Regions from separate parts of the Stenotrophomonas sp. PS02301 genome, predicted to be linked through region 1. Evidence: predicted binding sites of a transcription regulator. Region 1 holds the regulator's gene; each other region holds the start of a gene.

Region 1 (3,270 bases):
ATCATCTCGCCGCCGCTGGCCGTGGTGGCAGCCGCCGGCGCCGGCGTGGCCGGCCCGCTGACGTCGAACTGGGCGATCAGCTCCGGCGGGGCGTAGCCCGGCTCGGTCCCGGCCGAGACCGAATCCAGCATCGACTGCAGGTAATCCAGCGATTGCTGGGCCGCATCGAAGTGGTGGGCCTGCAGCGTGGCCTGGCCGGAGCGGGCCATGCCGAGGGTTTCCTCGGCGGCGTGGCACAGCTCGACCATCGCCTGGATGCCGAGGAAGCCGGCACCGCCCTTGAGCGTGTGGAAGCCACGGAACACGGCGTTGAGCTGGTCGGCATCCTGGGGCGCCTGCTCCAGCGACACCAGCTGTTCGCCGAGGCGATCCAGGATTTCCTGGGCCTCGAGGATGAAGTCGGCAGCGATATCGTCTGGCACAGCACTCATGATCGTTACAGTCCCAGGTCCGAGAGCAGGTCGTCGGCGTCGTTCTGTGACACCGCATGGCGATCCAGGCCCTTCAGGGCCGGGCCGGCCAGGCCGTTGTTGTCGCGCTTGTTCTCGTCTTCCTGCGGGGGCAGGCCGAGCGCACCGAAGCCCTCATGCACGCGACGCACGATCCCGACCACGCGGCGGATGATCTGCCCGGTCAGGTCCTGGTAGCTCTGGGTCAGCGCGATTTCGGTGAGGTTGTGGCGGATCCGGTCCAGTTGCTGGCCCTGGTCGGGCGTCAACCCGTTGGCGCGCAGCTGTTCGGTGAGCGAGCGACATTCTTCGGCCAGGTCCAGCGTGCGGTGGGTGGCCTGTTCGGTCATCGCCACCACGTGGTCCAGGCGCGCGCAGGCGTCATCCAGCTCGCCGGCTTCGCTGGGCAGGCTGGGCAGTTCGCCCAAGGCCTGGCCGAGCTCGCGGGCCAGGCGGTTCAGGCCGGCCATCATCGGCTGCGTGCGCAGCGCGGCGAGGGCGTCGATTTCCCGGCGCCAACCGGCTTCGTCACCGCTTTCCAGCGCGGCCAGGGCATCCTGCAGGCGCTGCACCAGCGCGGATTTGTCGCTCAGGGTTTCCATCAGGCGCTCGCCGCCAGGCGTTCGAAGATCTTGCCGAGCTTTTCTTCCAGGGTCTGGGCGGTGAACGGCTTGATGATGTACCCGTTCACGCCGGCCTGCGCCGCTTCAATGATCTGCTCGCGCTTGGCTTCCGCGGTCACCATCAGCACCGGCAGCGTCTTGAGCTTGGCGTCGGCACGCACGGCCTTGAGCAGGTCGATGCCGGTCATGACCGGCATGTTCCAGTCGGTGACCACGAAATCGAACGGCTGGCTCTGCAACAGCGCCAGCGCGGCATGCCCGTCCTCGGCTTCGGCCGTATTGGTGAAGCCCAGATCGCCCAGCAGGTTCTTGACGATACGACGCATGGTCGAGAAGTCGTCGACGATCAGGATACGCATGTTCTTGTTCAAAGCACTTTCCTCGATTTCAATGGTTCTCGAGGCCGGCGTCTGCCGCCTCGAAGATCTTCAGCCGGCCCCGCAGGCGCAGCACGGCCTGGCCATGGATCTGGCACACGCGCGATTCGCTGACACCCAACACGGCGCCGATCTCTTTCAGGTTCAGTTCCTGCTCGTAGTACAGCGACAGCACCAGCTGTTCGCGCTCGGGCAGCAGGCCGATCGCGTTGCCCAGCTCACGCCCGAACTCGCCGCGTTCCAGCACCTGCTGCGGGGTCGGGCCGCCCTGGGCGACGGTGTCCAGCTCGCCCTGGTCCTCGATCCGCGATTCCAGGCTCAGCACCTGGCCCCGCGAGGCGTCTTCCATCAGGCGCAGGTAATCCGGCAGCGGCATGTCCATCGCGGCGGCCACTTCGGTGGCGCTGGCGGCACGGCCGGTGCTCTGCTCCAGGCGACGGATGGTCGCGGCGGCATCCCGGGCGCGGCGGTGCACCGAGCGCGGCACCCAGTCGCCACGGCGGATTTCATCGATCATCGAACCGCGGATGCGGATCGAGGCGTAGGTTTCGAACGAGGCGCCCTGGTCGGCGTCGTAGCTGCGCGAGGCCTCGATCAGGCCCATCATGCCGGCCTGGATCAGGTCGTCGACCTCCACGCTGGCTGGCAGACGTGCTGCCAGATGATGGGCGATGCGGCGGACCAGATCCGAGTGCTGGGCAATGCACTCGTTGGCCGCGGTCCGCTGGACTTCTTTGTATTGTGCTGCGCCCTTCATACCGTCACCCCGCGTTGCTTGAGGATGCGTTCCAGGAAGAATTCGACCCCGCCACGCGGCTCGGTCGGGGCCTGCCAGCGGGCGGTGCGGCGCGCGATCTCGGTCAGCGCCAGGGCGGCCGGGCTGGACGGGTAGGCCTTCACCACCGGCTGCTGGCGCTGCACCGACAGGCGCAGCCAGTCATCCTGCGGCACGCAGCCCAGGTAGTTCAGCGAGACATCGGCGAGGAACTTCTCGCAGACGCGGCTCAGCTTTTCGTACAGCACGCGGCCTTCGTTCGGGTCGCGCACCATGTTGGCCACCACCTGGATCCGGTCCACGCCGCGCTCGCGCGAGAGGACCTTGATCAGCGCGTAGGCGTCGGTGATCGAGGCCGGCTCATCGCAGACCACCACCACGGTGTCCTGTGCGGCCTGGCAGAAGGTCAGCACGCCATCGGTGATGCCGGCGGCGGTATCCACGATCATGATGTCCAGCTCGCGCTCGAGCTCGGAGAACACGTTGACCAGGCCGACGTGCTCGGCCGGCTGCAGCTCGGCCATGTGGCGGCGACCGGAGGCGGCCGGGACCACCAGCACGCCGCCGGGGCCTTCCATGATCACTTCTTCCAGCGTGCAGCGCCCGGCGACGAGGTCGGCCAGGGTCACCTTCGGCTGCAGGCCGAGGATCACGTCGATGTTGGCCAGGCCGAGGTCGGCATCCAGCAGCAGCGTGCGCTTGCCCATGTCCGCCAGCGCCACGGCCAGATTGGCCGAAACGTTCGTTTTGCCCACGCCGCCCTTGCCGCCGGTGACGGCGATGGTGCGGACCGGGCCCAGCGGCTGGCTTCGGGTAGCCGACAACGGGAAGGTCTTGGTCAGCTTGGCGTACTCACGCGACGGCATGGTTCAACTCCGGGTTGCAGGGCATATCGGCCGCGCGGCGCAAATCTTCAAGGCGAAGTACAAGATTGGCCGCACTGGCACGGTGCAGGTCTTCAGGAACGTCCTGGCCATCGGTGACCCAGGTGATCGGCAGGCGGTGATCCACGGCCACCGACAGGGCGGTACCGAAGCGGCCGGTTT
Region 2 (3,270 bases), on a different contig from region 1:
ACATGAATTTGCCGTTGTACTCGCCGAGGTTGCCCGGGAAGGTGCGGAAGCCTGGATACGGCCCATAGGCGCTGCTGGTCCATTCCCAGACATCGCCGAACAGCTGGACGATGTCGCCCTCCTCCTCCGCGCCGCCCGGGTGCAGCGCATCGGCGTCGGCAAAGCGACCACGCAGGGCGCGGCCGGCCGTCGCCGCTTCCCACTCGAACTCCGTGGGCAGGCGGGCGTCGCACCAACGCGCGTAGGCGTCGGCTTCGAAATAGCTGAGATGACAGACCGGTGCGTGGGGGTCGAGCGCACGCCAGCCGCCGAGGGTGAACTCGCGCGCCAGCGCGTCATCCCAGTACAGCGGGTGCTGCCACTGCTGTTCCTGGCACAGCGTCCAGCCTTCGCTCATCCACCAGCGCGGCTCGCGGTAACCACCGGCCTGCACGAACTGGCGGTACTCCTCATTGCTGACCGGGCGGTTGGCCAGCGCATGCGCGGGCACCAAGGCGCGGTGGACCGGCGATTCGTTGTCATAGGCGAACGTGGGGCGGGTGGGCCAGACCGGCGCGCCGATCTCCACGATCTGTTCGGGACTGCTGAGCCACCGCAGCGGCAGCGCACGGGCCGGCGCCGCGACAAGATCCGCGCGATAGGCCGGCTGCAGCGGGTTGGACCAGAACGCGTGCTTGATATCGGTCAGCAGCAGTTCCTGGTGCTGCTGCTCATGGTGCAGGCCGAGCAGAAGCTGATGCTGGGCCTGCTCGCTCAGATTGCCGGCCTGCAGTGCGGCGAGCACGCGCTGATCGATCTCCGCGCGGAAGTGCAGCACCTCGTCCAGCGTCGGGCGCGAGAGCAGGCCGCGCTGTGGGCGTGCATGGGCCGGGCCAATGCTCTGGTAGTAGCTGTTGAACAGGTAGTGCCAGTCCGCATCGATCGGCGCGTAGCCGGGGCGGGTCGCCAGCACGAAGCGCTCGAAGAACCACGTGGTATGGGCCAGGTGCCATTTCGCCGGGCTGGCGTCGGGCATGCTCTGGACCATGGCATCTTCGGCACTGAGCGGTGCGGCCAGCGCGAGCGTGCGTGCACGCACGCTGGCGTAGCGGACGGCCAGCGGCGATGGCGGGGCGGCAGTGTGCGGTAGTGCGGCAGCGACGGCGGTATTCATTGCGGTGAGGATCGACCAGCCGGGGTGAGTGCCACGTCATGGCACCGCATCGATCCGGTGACATTGCTCAAGTTGAATACGCGCAGGCCGCTACCGGGGAAGACCCATCGCCTGTGTAGTCCGGTTTGCACGCTGCAGCCACGGCGCGCCGGCCACCACGTGGACCCCTTCTTGCGGACGCATCTGCTACGCCAGCCCAGTCACTATCTGTTCGTGCTGCCTGCAGTACTGGTGGCGCTGGGATTGTGGGCCGCCACCCCCGCGGCGGAAGCCGGCAGTTCGGTGCATCGCCTGCTGCCGATGGTGCTGGCCTGCCTGGGTGTCGGCCTGGCGCTGATCTACAACCGCGTCCGGGCGCTGTGCCTGATGCTGGCCATCGCCTCGGCGTTCGCCCTGCTGCATGGTGTGGTCGGCACGTTCCTGCGCGATGGCGTTGTTTCGGCGCTGACCCCGCTGATCTTCCACGCGGTGTCGTGGTGGCTGCCACTGCTGTTCCTGCTGCATGGGCTGTGGCCCGAACGCGGACGGCTGCGCCAGGACCTGTTGCTGCGCGGCGTGGTCAGCGGGACGGCCCTCGGCATTTTCCTGCTGATGGCCGCACAAGGCCCGGTCGGCATGCATGCCTTGTTGTCGGACCGCCACCTGCCGTGGCTGCCGAGTGGCTGGAATGCGCTGGCCCAGCTGCCTGCGCTGTTGTTCGCGGTGACGACGGTCGCGCTGGCGGTACAGGCCTGGCGCCAGCCCCGGCCGCTGCACACCGCCCTGCTGATCGCCCTGCTCTGCCTGTGGTGGATGCTGCCACGGGTGTTCGTCTCGCCGGCCCTGCTGCCCGCCGTCAGCTGCATGGCGCTGTTGCTGGTCATCTCGGCGATGCTGCAGGAAGCCTTCCACATGGCCTTCCGCGATGAACTCACCGGGTTGCCCGGCCGCCGCGCGTTCAATGAATGCCTGCAGCGGGTCGGGGCCACCTACACCATCGCCATGGTGGACGTGGATCACTTCAAGCGCTTCAACGATACCCACGGCCACGATGCCGGCGATGACGTGCTCAAGCTGGTGGCCGCGCGCCTGTCCGAGATCGGGGGCGGTGGCCGCGCATTCCGCTACGGCGGCGAAGAGTTCGCGCTGGTGTTCCTGGATCGCCCTGCCCCGGCCTGCGTGGCGTCGGTGGAGGAAATCCGCGCCAGGATCGAAGGCGTCCGCATGCATCTGCGTGACCGGGCCGCGCGCAGCCGCGACGATGCGGTGGGGCAGCTGCAGCGTGGACGCGGTGGCAGTGGCGAGGTGGTGCAGGTGACGGTGAGCATCGGCGTGGCCGACAGCCGGGTCGCCGACAGCCCGCAGGCAGTGCTCAAGGCCGCCGACCAGGCCCTGTATGCAGCCAAGGACGCCGGCCGCAACTGTGTGCGTGCGCTTGGGCAGCAGGGCACCGTGCCGGTGCGCGCCACCGCGCTGGCTCAGGGCAACGCGTCGAGATAGAACCAGCGGCCGTCTTCGCGGACGAAGCGGCTGTGTTCGAGCATTTTCACCGCACTGCCGCCGCCGACCTTGTAGCGCGCGGTGAAGCGGACCTGGGCGTGGTCGGCATCTGAGCGGGTATGTGCGTGGATCGTCAGCCCCAGCCACTGGGTGCGCTGGCCGGGTGCTTCGTCCAGCGACAGCTCGGCCGGGCGCGTGGACGGGTGCCAGCTGGCCAGCAGGTACGCGGCCAGGTGGCGCACGTAGGCGCTGTAGCGCGAGCGCATCAGCGCTTCGGCATCCGGCGCGGGTGTGCCGGCGTGGTAGAGGCCGCAGCAGGCGGTGTAGGCCAGTGGGTGGCCGCAGGGACAGGGATCGGAGAGGGCGGTGGTCATGGGGGTATTGTCGCGCGATGACCGGGCGTATGCTGGCGCGCCTTCTGCCGCGATGTGCCGCCGTGCTTGAGCTGGTTCCCCCTGAACTGTTGTGGTTGGTGGCGATCGCCTTCATCGCCGGCCTGGTGGATGCCGCCGTCGGCGGCGGTGGGCTGGTGCAGTTGCCCGGGTTGTTCACGGTCCTGCCGCAGCACACGCCGGCGATGCTGTTCGGCACCAACAAGTTCAGCTCGATGTTCGGCACGGCCGCCGCCGCGTTCCGCT
Region 3 (3,270 bases), on a different contig from region 1:
TCCATGCAGTTCGCCCCGCGCGGCCGCATCGACCAGCGCGGCCACCTCGTTCTCCACAGTGGTTTCCAGCGCGCGGCTGCGCCACTCCACCGCCGCGCCCAGCAGCTGGTCGTGCTCCACGATCGGGGTGATCACCAGCTGATAGCGGATGCCGGCGTGCTCGATCTCCCGGCTGGCACGCTGGCCGCGCTGCAGCATCGGCAACAGACTGGCGAAGGCCGGATGCAGGGCGGCCGCGGGTTGGCCGCTCCAGTCCGCGTGCGTGAGCTGCAGTTCGGTGAGCAGCGCGTGGTTGAGGAAGCCGATCCGCCCTTCACCGTCGAGCACCATCACGCCGGTCTGCGCACTGTCCAATGCCTGGCGGGCGCGGGTGTTGTCGCGTGCCACCGCGCGCTCGGCCTCGATCCGCTCGCGCAGCCGTTGCTGCATGTGGCGCAGGCGCGCGGCGAGCTGGCCGATTTCATCGTGCGGGTTATGGAGCGGCAGGACGGTGTCCAGTCGATCTTCGGCAATGTCCTCGGCGAAGCGGAGCGTATCGGTGATCGGCTGGCGGACCGCCCGCAGCACCAGCAGCAGCGTGGCGATCAGCACGGCCGCCACCAGCAGCAGGGTCAGCGCGAACACGATGCCCATGGTGCTGGCCCGCGCGGCCTGTCGCTCGCGCGCCGCCGCCAATGCCTGCGCCTGCGCCTGTTGCAGCGCCTGCAGCCCGGGGCCGATCTGCGCGGCGCTCTCGGCCAGTGACTGCGCTTCCACATCCAGCCCGATGCGGGCGGCCGTGTAGGCCAGCAGCGCCCCTTGATATGCCTCCATCTGCGTTCGCAGTGCTTCCTGCGTCTCTGCATCCAGGCGCGCCTCTGCCAGGGACAGATCGAACGGCAACTTCTGTTCGCTGGCACGATCGGTGTGCGCCGCGTCACCGGTGAGCAGCAGCAGGCTTTCCTCGCGCCGCATCTTCTGCAGCTGGGCGATCAACACCGGGCGCGCGCCGGCCTCGACACTGGCCTCCAGCGTGGCAGCCGCCGCCTCCAGCTGCGCACGCAGGCCGGCATCGCCACGCCCCATCTCATCCACCCGGGCATTCAATGCGGTGATGCCCTCGGCGAAATCACCCGCGCGCGCGGCCAGCTCGCGTAGTGCCCCGGCGCTACCGGCGTCGTGGGGATCGCGCTGCAGCTCGGCCAGGGTCGCCTGCAGGCGCTGCTGCGCGGCCTGCAACGCCTCGCGATCGCTGCCATCGAACGTGCTGGCATAGCGGGTCTGCAGGCGCCGCGCATCGGCGATCTCGGTCGCCAGCGTGGCCGCCAGTGCGGCCTCCTGCTGGTGCGCGGCGAAGGTTTGGGCTGCACGCTCGGTATCATGGCCCGTCCAGCCGTAGACCACGGCGACCGCCAACAGGCCCAGGCCGCAGATCAGCAGGCTGGCCCTGAGTTTCTGTGCCACGCTGAGGCGACCGAGCGCGGCCAGCCGGGGCGGCTGAGCGAGACGGAAGCCGAACCGATCGCCCAGACGGGCGACGAACAAGGACAGGCGGCGGGGGACGACCGACATCACGTACTCCAGGCGGAAGGACGCACCGGTATCGGCGGGATCACGCTGAACTTGAGGGCCGATCTCAGCGAGCGGCCAGAGCTTCGCCAATGGATCCCGTTGTACCGGCGCCAGACGACGAAGGGATGACGATCAGGGCCCCCGTGCTCACATGGCGCGTGAACGTGCGACAGTGAAGGACGGGACAGCACCTTCACGGCGACTGCGCTGAACTAGGACTGGGATCGCGGCCGGGGGCCGCTGCAGGACCCGGGGTGCGTTACCGCACATCCGGTCGACCACGATGCATGACGCCATACCGCACGGAGAGAGACCGCCATGAATGCCGCCTTCAAGATCTTTCTGCTCGCCGGTGCACTGCTGTACGGCCTGCCGGGGCTGGTGTGGTGGGTGAACCATCGGCGCGCCAAGCGGGCGCGGCTGGCCCAGGGCGTGGTCAGCGTCGAGGCCCGCGCGCCATGAGCGGCGGAACCGGTACGAGCGCGGCAACGCACCTGACCGACGAACAGCGGCAGATCCTGCGCGACATCAACGCCACGCGTCCGGTCAGCGATGAAGCCGCCAACTGGGCCGTCAAGGCCGGCTACGCGGCCCAGGCGGAAGACGGCGACATCGATTTGACCCAGGCCGGTCGCCACGTGGTGGACTCCAGCACGCTGTAGCGCGCTGAACCATGCACAGTGCGTTGACGTGCGCTGAGCAAGCCACGGGAGGGAAAACTGGCGCAACGCCGGTCTTGTATGACAGCAGCACTATCGCCTTGCCCGCTTGAGCCTGTCGGGCTCCCGCTCCGTCCATTCCATCCGGCGGCCAGCAAGGCATACCACCCCTGCTGCGACCGCGAAGCCACCGGTGAGCCAGAGATTGGCGGTCAGACCGAGCCGATCCAGTGCTTGGCCGCCCACCCACGCCCCGGATGCGATCCCGACATTGAAAGCACCGACATAGAGTGCGGAGGCGATTTCCATCGCCCTGGGCACGGCCTTCATCATCCACGTCATCAAGCCCACCGATACCCCGCCGTAGGCCAGCCCCCACGCCAGCAGCGCCATGGCACCGCCCAGGCGCGACTCCCCGATGGTCAGGAACAGCGAGGGCGCCAGCACCAGACCCGCCGCGATCAGCGACACCGTCAGCCTGGTACGTCGTGCTGCCGCGATGCCGGCAAGGAAGTTGCCGGCCATGCCCGCGGCGCCGTAGCCGAACAACAACAGCCCCACCCAGCGCGCGTCGAATCCCGAGACCGACATCAGCAGCGGCCGAACGAAGGTAAAGGCGATGAAGTGCCCGGCGACCAGCAGGAAGGTCAGCAGCAACCCAAGCTGCAGCCCGCGGTTGCCCAGTTGCTGAGCGAACTGGCGCACGCTGGTCGTGCCGGACGGCGGCAGCCCGGGCATCACGGCCAAGTGCAGGGCAAGGACGGCGGCCCCCAGCAGCGCCATGCTGACGAACGCCCAACGCCATCCCAGCAGCTCCCCGATCAGCGCGCCAAGCGGAACGCCCAGCACGGAAGCAGCCGCCACGCCGCCAAAGATGAGCGATGTGGCCAGGCCGACCGATCGCGTTGCCACCAGCCGCACCGCCAGCCCGCCGGCAATGGCCCAGATGCCGCCCATGCACAGCCCGACCAGCACGCGGGCCGCCAGCATCCAGCCCAACGTGGGGGCGAAGGCCGCACCCAGATTCGCGATCACCAGCAGGCCCAGCAGCCCGCACAGC

The links. Region 1 encodes FliA, which starts transcription of late flagellar genes. Its sites were predicted from a motif close to TAAAGTTTNNCNNNCNNNGGCCGATAA; they were not measured.
Region 2: the regulator FliA is predicted to act here: its motif matches at 1,221-1,247, upstream of QMX81_RS08835 (GGDEF domain-containing protein).
Region 3: the regulator FliA is predicted to act here: its motif matches at 1,580-1,606, upstream of QMX81_RS03290 (methyl-accepting chemotaxis protein).

Annotation. Positions count from the first base shown of each region.
Region 1 covers NZ_JASCOO010000013.1:7,824-11,093, forward strand. Annotated here, with positions in the region: gene QMX81_RS05445 (chemotaxis protein CheA) at 1-431, opposite strand, end outside; gene QMX81_RS05450 (protein phosphatase CheZ) at 437-1,051, opposite strand; gene cheY (chemotaxis response regulator CheY) at 1,051-1,443, opposite strand; gene QMX81_RS05460 (RNA polymerase sigma factor FliA) at 1,460-2,206, opposite strand; gene QMX81_RS05465 (MinD/ParA family protein) at 2,203-3,090, opposite strand; gene flhF (flagellar biosynthesis protein FlhF) at 3,077-3,270, opposite strand, start outside.
Region 2 covers NZ_JASCOO010000025.1:37,759-41,028, reverse strand. Annotated here, with positions in the region: gene egtB (ergothioneine biosynthesis protein EgtB) at 1-1,153, opposite strand, end outside; gene QMX81_RS08835 (GGDEF domain-containing protein) at 1,325-2,632, shown strand; gene QMX81_RS08830 (YchJ family metal-binding protein) at 2,611-3,006, opposite strand; gene QMX81_RS08825 (TSUP family transporter) at 3,069-3,270, shown strand, end outside.
Region 3 covers NZ_JASCOO010000007.1:45,743-49,012, reverse strand. Annotated here, with positions in the region: gene QMX81_RS03290 (methyl-accepting chemotaxis protein) at 1-1,551, opposite strand, end outside; gene QMX81_RS03285 (hypothetical protein) at 1,870-2,013, shown strand; gene QMX81_RS03280 (hypothetical protein) at 2,010-2,213, shown strand; gene QMX81_RS03275 (MFS transporter) at 2,304-3,270, opposite strand, start outside.